Regions from separate parts of the Lactococcus muris genome, predicted to be linked through region 2. Evidence: predicted binding sites of a transcription regulator. Region 2 holds the regulator's gene; the other holds the start of a gene.
What was found. Region 2 encodes Rex, which represses fermentation and respiration genes when NADH is low (regulators of the CRP and FNR family bind a similar motif). Its sites were predicted from a motif close to TTGTGAANTANTTCACAA; they were not measured.
Positions count from the first base shown of each region.

Region 1: the regulator Rex is predicted to act here: its motif matches at 2,307-2,324, upstream of ald (alanine dehydrogenase).

Region 1 covers NZ_BAAFQO010000004.1:130,266-134,698, reverse strand. Annotated here, with positions in the region: gene ACGHCK_RS03865 (PhoH family protein) at 1-968, opposite strand, end outside; gene ACGHCK_RS03870 (NUDIX hydrolase) at 1-7, opposite strand, end outside; gene ald (alanine dehydrogenase) at 1,091-2,197, opposite strand; gene ACGHCK_RS03855 (hypothetical protein) at 2,455-2,739, shown strand; gene ACGHCK_RS03850 (hypothetical protein) at 2,809-3,981, shown strand; gene ACGHCK_RS03845 (ATP-binding cassette domain-containing protein) at 3,988-4,433, shown strand, end outside.
Region 2 covers NZ_BAAFQO010000002.1:133,255-137,687, reverse strand. Annotated here, with positions in the region: gene ACGHCK_RS01890 (tRNA (adenine(22)-N(1))-methyltransferase) at 1-2, opposite strand, end outside; gene nth (endonuclease III) at 1-639, opposite strand, end outside; gene ACGHCK_RS01880 (DnaD domain-containing protein) at 641-1,312, opposite strand; gene ACGHCK_RS01875 (redox-sensing transcriptional repressor Rex) at 1,476-2,129, shown strand; gene radC (RadC family protein) at 2,349-3,032, opposite strand; gene glmS (glutamine--fructose-6-phosphate transaminase (isomerizing)) at 3,312-4,433, opposite strand, start outside.

The DNA.
Region 1 (4,433 bases), on a different contig from region 2:
CAGACATGTTTGTCTCCTTTTTTCTCATAAGCATTGATAATTTGAGCCACGACAGGATGACGAACGACATCTTTAACTGTAAAATAGACAAAATCAATACTGTTTAAACCAGAAAGTTTTTCCTGCGCATCAATCAAGCCAGATTTTACTTTAGAAGCCAAATCAATCTGTGAGATGTCCCCATTGACAATCATTTTTGAGTTGAACCCCAAGCGCGTGAGGAACATCTTCATCTGCATCGTTGTTGTATTCTGGGCCTCATCCAAGATAACAAAGGCATCGTCTAAAGTACGTCCACGCATGTAAGCTAGAGGTGCAATTTCGATAATTCCACGCTCCATCATCCGTTCGGTTGCATTTTTTCCTAAAATCTGGAATAAAGCATCATAAACAGGACGCAGATAAGGATCTACTTTTTCTTGTAGATCGCCTGGCAAGAAGCCGAGATTTTCACCAGCTTCAACAGCCGGACGTGTCAAGATAATCCGCTTCACTTGTCCATTACGCAATGCTTGAACAGCCATAACAACAGCTAAGAAAGTTTTGCCTGTCCCTGCAGGTCCTATGCCAAACACGACATCGTGATGCTTTACGCTGTCTACATAAAGTTTTTGGCCCACATTTTTTAAGCGGATTGGTGTCCCCACAGCATCTTTCGTCAATTCAATTTCATAAAGTGTGATGAAATTTTCAATATTATCTTCCAACACCATCTTGATTGCAATCATTGCATCTGAACTGTGTACAGGTAATCCCCGTGAAATTAAGACCAGGAGCGCTTGCAGAACCTTACGTGCTTGCTCAGGAGCATTCTCGTTATCCGCAAAAATCTGCACCCTTTCTCCCCTGTAGTTGATATCAACAGCAAGTTGAGATTCTATCAACTGTGCATTTTTATCCTGTGAGCCAAAAAGCAAAACTGCATCTTCGGGGTTTTCCAACTTAAACTCTACGGAATGTTTAGCCAAACAAATACCTTCCTGTTCTTTTATTTATAATCTTTGTCTCATTATATCATATTTCAGAGCTTATACGTGTTCACACCTGCAAATAAAAAATCACTGAGACAAATATCTCAATGATTTTTAGCTTATTTTTTCTCTACATGGGGCAGGTCGATAGATTCCGCTAAAGCAAGAGAAACTATCTGTCCTTTATAGACACTCATGCCAGAGGTAAGAGGAAGGCTTGCGGCCAACGCTTCATCTAAACCTTTATCTGCAATGAGCTTCAAGTATTCTATATTACCTTTAGACATCACTAAAGTTGATGTTCTAGGTGTCGCTCCTGGCATGTTAGGCACTGCATAATGGATAACATCATGTTTTACAAATACGGGGTTTGCATGACTGGTTGCATGTTCAATCGTTTCAACTGTTCCACCCTGGTCAATAGCAATATCCACAATAACTGAACCAGGTTTCATCAACTTAACCATATATTCCTTCACAAGTTTAGGCGGTTTAGCACCAGGTATCAAAATTGTTGAAATAAATACATCTGCTTCTTTGATATGTTCTTCCAAAGCTTCCGTTGTTGACTTAATAATCTGAATGTTTTTTCCTAAATAACGTGCTTCAAGCTCCTGTATACGCTTATCATTCAGCTCCAATATAACAACTGAACAGCCAATACTCAAGGCGATGTCTGCTGCATTCTCGGCAGCCGTTCCACCACCAAATATCACAACATGTCCTGCTTCAATCCCGCTGTCAGGAATACCTGGAAGCAGAATCCCTTGCCCTCCATGCTGTTTCTCCAAGTAATACTGTCCAAGATTAACTGCGCGTCTCCCTGCAATAGCACTTAAAGGTTTCAAAAGAGGAAAAATGCCATCAGCCGCAATATTTTCAGCGGAAAAAGCCGTAATATTCATTTCCATCATCTTCTCTACGCAGGCTTTGTTGGCTGGCAAATGCAAGAAGCCCCAAATGATTTGACCTTGTTTAAGGTATTGGTATTCTTCTTCCAGGGGTTCTTTTACCCGGACAAGAAGTTCTGCTTCCCAAGCCTTGGCACGGTCAACAATCTCAGCACCAGCTTCAATATACTGCTCATTTGAAAAACCAGCTCCTGCACCAGCTTTATTTTCTACAAAAAGTTGATGACCGGCCTCTACCAGAATTTTTACATTTTCTGGTGTCATGCCCACTCTTTCTTCTCCTTGTTTCAGGTCTTTGACAACACCTATAATCATTGTTTTTCCTCCACTTTCTGTATCCACTATAGAGTAAATATAGCATAAATAAAGCGCTTAACTTTGAGAAAGGGAAAAAAACACCCCTTTTTAGAAGAATAAGAAATTTTTGTTTTCTATTCTACAAAATATATTTTTAGTGAAAAGTAAAATGTATTGACGTCTAATACAGTGTAAGGCAAAAAAAGATATTATGTATTGAAAGGAGGAACTGAAACATAGTATCGCAATAATTTATATAGAAAGTAGGAAAACATATGCCAAGCAAAAATCTTAAAAAATTCATCATTACTGCGCTCACTGCTCTTGCACTTTTTTCGGGATCTGGCTTAGCGCAGGCCAATGACGTTCAGAAACCAGCACCCAGAGTCTGGGTGGCTACTGTCGTGCATCAAAGAGTATACACACCACAAGGTATACTTGTTCGGACCTTTTACCGTGAATTGAGGGTTATACGGGGTTACAAACTTCGTGAGATTTATTTTTCTTATGATAAAAAGAGCAAACTCTATTATCGAACCTATATTTACGACACTTACTAAGTGAAGTACACAATGACGAAAGGGAAACATATACTGTTTTCCCTTCGCTCTTTTCATGAGGAAAAAAATATGTTTATACTAAAAAAATTTTTAAGTAACAATAAAAACAAAGTACTTCTCTCCTTATTGTTGATCGGCTTAATTCTCCAGTTCATTGCCTTTGAAACCGTGGGAACCAATCTTCCTACTAACATAAATCAAAAAGTTATCACGCAAGAAAACATCCATTTTAATGAAAAAAATATTAAAGAGACCGAAATTCTTATTGAATCTGAAAATCCTCCAGAAAATGTCCAAGAAATTTTAGTCGAATTGCAAGAAGATTTAAAATTAAATAAAGAAAAGCTCCATGCATTGGAAAAAAACAATTACAAGGAGTTCTGGCGTTTAGAGAACCTTCACAACGAAAAGACGCTAAAAAAATTGGAGGAAGCTGAAAAGAAAGGCGAAGAGTCTTCTCTTGTTGGAGGACATGAGCATATCAAATCAATGTCAAAGTGGTATCACCAAGTTCTAAACAGTGGGCAAGACTTTACCCAAGCTCCAGGACTCAATCCCTCAGGCCTAGGCGCTGCCCAATATATTTTGATTGGCTTAGGAGGACTTTATGGTTTAATCCTGCTGACTTTCATCTGTGGGGACACCTTAGCGATGGAAATGCCTAATGGTTTGCGTTATTACCACCTGATGAAAAAGGATAAAAAAGTGCTACATTTCCAGCATCTGTTTATCCCTGCTGGTTTTGTGCTCCTGCTTATTCTTTTTGCCTTGCTGGTTTTTGCGCTCTTCGCTGGACTCCAGTTTGGCATGGGCTCTTGGAACTTTCCTGACTTTGTCGTTGGGGCAACTTATGATTTATTTCAGGGCGAGGAGTTGCTCTGGCGCCTGCTCTATCTACTTCTGGCCATCCTCTTTATTACAAGTTTAGGACAGCTCCTCTCACAGTTTATCAGAAAAGCTTACATTCCTTCAGCGATTATCGCTTTACTGCTAGTCACTTATTCTGTTATCCATACGCATGAAGTGATGAAGACAATCATCAAATGGATTCCTTTGACCTACTTAGATATCAACACCGTCCTTCAGTTTTCAAATGGTGAAAATTCGTGGCCAACTTCTGGAGACTTTCTCTTTGGTAGGAATTCACTTGGGATTGGTGCTCTTGTTCTTCTCTCTTGTACCATTATTTTCTACAGCACAAGCCACTTCCTTTTTACAAAGTATATTTATAGAAAGGCATAATATATTATGAAACTTGCAATAAACAACTTGACAACTCACACACTCAGTAACGTTTGCTTAACCCTTGATAGACCTGGTCTTTATGGCATCATCGGTCGAAATGGAACAGGAAAGTCTACCCTTTTTACTGCAATCAATGATGAGATGAACTTTGAGGGAGAGATTCTTATCTCTGATGGTTGGCATCAAGGAAGAGTTTCCTATGTGGCGACACTTGATATTTTTGATAGCAATCTCAAAGCAGCGGACTATATTAAAGTTTTGAGAGGAAAGGAGTGGGAACATGCCCAAAAATATATGCCCTTGTTTTCCGCTTCACGTTTCTTTGAAAAGCCGATAAAAAAATATTCTCTAGGTATGAAAGAAATACTGGCCTTTATTTATACGGTCAGTCTTGAAGCAGATGTTATCATCGTCGATGAACTGATGAATGGACTTGACAATGCAATGCG
Region 2 (4,433 bases):
ATTCAAGTTTCTCTTTCCAAATTTACAGTATTCAAGGACAGGACATTCTTCACACTTTGGTGCGCGCGCCGTACAATGATAACGTCCAAAAAAGATGAGGTGATGATGACTTTCCACCCAGCGTTCCTCAGGAATGAGCTTCATCAACTTTTCTTCGACTTCCAAAACGGAGGCTTTCTGTGACACGATATCTAAACGCTTTGAAATCCGTTCTACATGGGTATCAACAGCAATTCCAGGTATACCATAAGTTTCTCCCAGAACGACGTTTGCTGTTTTTCGGCCAACACCAGGCAAGGTTTGTAATAATTTTTTATCTTTTGGCAGTTCGCTATTAAAGTTTTCTACCAGCATCTGAGAAGTCTTTACAATGTTTTTCGCTTTCGTTTTGTAAAGTCCAATTGTTCGGATACATTGTTCAACGTCTGAAATGTCTGCCTGTGCCAAACTTTTAGGGTCAGGATACTTCGCAAAAAGACCTGGTGTCGCCTTATTTACGCCCTTATCTGTGGCTTGTGCAGATAAGATAGTTGCAATCAAAAGTTGAAAAGGTGTTTCCCACTCCAGCTCTCCGTGTGCTTCCGGAAACATGTTTACAATGATATCTAAAGCTTCTAAAAATTTTTTCTTACTTAGCATATTATTTTCCGTTCCAAGGACCATCCATTGGGATATAAAAATCTGTATTTTTTTGGTTCTGTGTAGCTTCTACACGCTCTGCTTTACGCTGCTCAATAGCTTGTGTACTCATTAAGCCTTCGTTACGCCAGTTTCGCAAAATCGCTTTGATATAGTTGAGCGAAACTTTTCGATTAATGACTGCTTCACGAAGAGCAAGTTTAATCAACTCTGCATCATAATTATCTTCAAAAAGCAGGCTGCGCAGTTCTTCACTTTGCATTGGTGTAATCATACCCATCTCTGCTTCAAAAATATTAACTAAATCTTGAAGTTGCCCCGTGTTTTGTATATTAGAAGTATCTTCTGCTTGAATTTTTGGTGTCAATCCTTCCAATTGATCCAGCTTTTTAAGTGCAGGAGTAACATCAAAAATCGTTTCTACATCCCCTGAAATTTCCAATAAGGTAACTTTCAAAGAACCAAAATCTTGCAAATTATCAATACTGTGGTTAACATCTGAAAGTTTCTTTCCTATCTTTGTAGCAATTTCACTGGGCGCACTGTCACGATTTTCATACAGATAAAGCCAAACCAAAAAGTCCCCCGCTGAGGGGAAAAGTTGAGCAAAATGCTCCAACATAGCATGAGGAAGTATGATGTGTCCAGCCATATAGTTTTCATAGTAGGTCATGCTATTATTTTATCACATTTCATTGTTTTCTTCCTTTTCTTCTATGAGACAAGCATGGATAAAAAGGGAACTATAAAATAATTCGCATTATCCAGAAAGAATTGTTTGACAATTTATCCTAAAAAAAGTAAAATATTCACAAAGACTATGTAAAGGAGATAACATGGCTGGCTCCCAAGTTAATAAACAACTACCTAAGGCAACTGCAAAACGTTTGCCTCAATACTACCGTTTGTTCAAACTTTTAGTTGATGAACAAGTGACGCGCACAAACTCGCAGCTTATTTCTGAAAAAATTGGTGTAGATGCAGCAACGATTCGGCGAGATTTTTCACTTTTTGGTGAACTGGGACGGCGAGGTTATGGCTATGAAACACGTGCTTTGCGTGACTTTTTTGGAGAACTACTTGGACAAGACCGTGAAACCCATATTGCCCTTGTAGGAGTCGGCAATCTTGGACGGGCCTTGATTAACTACCAATTCCAAAATCGCAATAAGATGCGTGTTACCCAAGCTTATGATGTACCAGAAAATCCACTCGTAGGTACAACGAGCGCTACAGGTGTTCCTATCTACGATATTGCAGATTTCTCAAAACATGTCAAAAACTCAAAAATCAAAACAGCGATTATTTCTGTAAATAAAGAAAATGCTCAAGAAGTTGCAGATATCTTAGTAGAGTCCGGAATCAAAGGTATTCTTAATTTCTCACCTTTACGCCTGCATGTACCAGATGATGTCGTAGTACAATCTATTGACTTAACCAAAGAACTTCAAACCCTCTTGTTCTTCATGTCACATAAGGATATCAAATAAAAAGCTCAGATAATTTCTAGATGGCTTGTTTGTCCGAACTGCTTGAAGTGTGAGGGTATCAATGCACAAAACATCACTTAAAAAATACAGCAGCACTTGAATAAACTGCTGAAAAAGTCGGGAAATTCATTTTTCCCGACTTTTTTATACGACAAGTTCTTGTATTTAAGCAAAACAATATAAGTTTTTCAGTAGTCTTACACTCTGTCTCTATATTTTTTAATGGTCCAATAGACCCTCTTCTCTGAAGCTGAGATAGGTATTGTGTCCTGTAATAATGTGGTCTAAAAAATGAATGCCTAAGTTTTCGCAAACCTCCTTAATTTTCTTGGTAAAGACTTTATCCTGCGGACTTGGCTGAGTTATACCTGAAGGGTGATTATGTGCAATAATAATTCCGACAGCAAGATTTCTAATTGCATAATGCAAGATCTCACGTGGATGAGCAATTGAATGGTTGACTGCTCCGATGAAAATCGTTTTTTTCTGAATGATACGGTTTTGACTGTCCAAGTAAATAGCAACTAAATTTTCCTGATCAAAAGAAGCCATCTCATCTACCAAACTCATCCCCAGTTGTTGAGACCCCATCACTTGCCCATAGCGCTTTCTTTGTGTTGTATGAATCCTCTTTCCAAGCTCAATCATGGCTCTTATTTCAACTGCTTTTACTTGACCTATACCTGATATTTCCTTTAGCTCTCCCACTGAAGCACGGCGAAACTCCTCTAAATTGTCAAAAACACTCAGCACACGAGCTGCAAGTTCCATGACATTTTCTTTTTTACTACCTGTTCTCAATAAAATAGCTAAAAGTTCCTGTTCATTCAGCTTTTCAGAGCCAAAAGCTAATAGACGTTCACGGGGTTTCATAGGATAATTATCTTCTCTTACTTGATACATGTCTTCTCCCTATATACCTGTACGTAAAAAACGCTTGAAATTCACCTTTTCTTTTATCACAGAACTTGGATTTTCTCCATAAATCCCTAGGTTTGTCCCTTCACTCTTTAACTTGTCCCAAACACTAAGAAACAACCTCAAGAAACCATAATTACAGATACGCTGGGAAGAAAAAACTAAAAAAAAACAGAAAATGCTCAATGTGGCATAGAAAGCCATCATCTTGAGCATTTTTCTGTTTGACTATTGAGACCTTAGCCGCTTAAGAATATTAATTTCTTATTCAACAGTTACGGCTTTAGCAAGATTACGTGGTTTGTCTACGTCAAGACCACGTTGTACTGTTGCATAGTAAGCAATCAATTGTGTCGGTACAACCATTGAAATAGCTGAAAGATAAGGGTGAACATTATTGATGACAATATCATCATCTTCACGTGCTACAGCTTCTTCTACAATCGTAATCGCTGATGCACCACGTGCCACTGTTTCCATGACATTTCCTCGTGTGTGTGCTGCAACTTCTTCATTATTTGAAATCAGCGCAATCACAGGTGTACCATTTTCAATCAAAGAAATTGTCCCATGTTTAAGTTCTCCAGCAGCAAAGCCCTCACATTGGATATATGAAATTTCTTTTAGTTTCAAGCTAGCTTCCATAGAAACAAAGTAATCTTGTTTACGACCAATATAGAAAGCATTTCGCGCTTCTGGCAACAGTTTTGCTACTAGGTCTGAAATCATTTCTTTCTCTGAAAGCGTGGACTCGATAGATTGAGCAACGAGTGAAATTTCCTTGACTAAATCGAAATCAAGCGCCTTAAGATTTTGGTCGGCGTCACCTACAGCCTTAGCTAAGAAAGCTAAAGTTGCAATCTGCCCTGTGTAAGCTTTCGTTGAAGCAACTGAAATTTCAGGTCCAGCACCAATCAACATTGTGTATGTTGCTTCACGTGATAATGTTGAGCCAGGTACATTTGTTACAGTCAAGCTTGGATGACCCAGTTCATTTACTTTTACAAGTACTTGACGACTATCCGCTGTTTCACCTGATTGTGAAAGGAAGATAAACAAAGGATTTTCACTCAATAATGGCATACCATAACCCCATTCAGAAGCAAGGCCAAGTTCAACCGGTGTATTTGTCAGCTCTTCAAGGATTTGTTTAGAAGCATAGCCTGCATGAAGTGATGTTCCAGCTGCGATGATGTAGATGCGGTCCGCTGCTTGAACTGCTTTTACAATGTCTGCATCAACAGTAACTTTTCCATCTTGATTCGTATAAGTAGAAACGAGTTTACGCATCACGCTTGGTTGCTCATCAATTTCTTTGAGCATATAGTAAGGATATGTTCCTTTACCAATATCTGAAAGGTCAAGTTCCGCTGTATAGCTTTGACG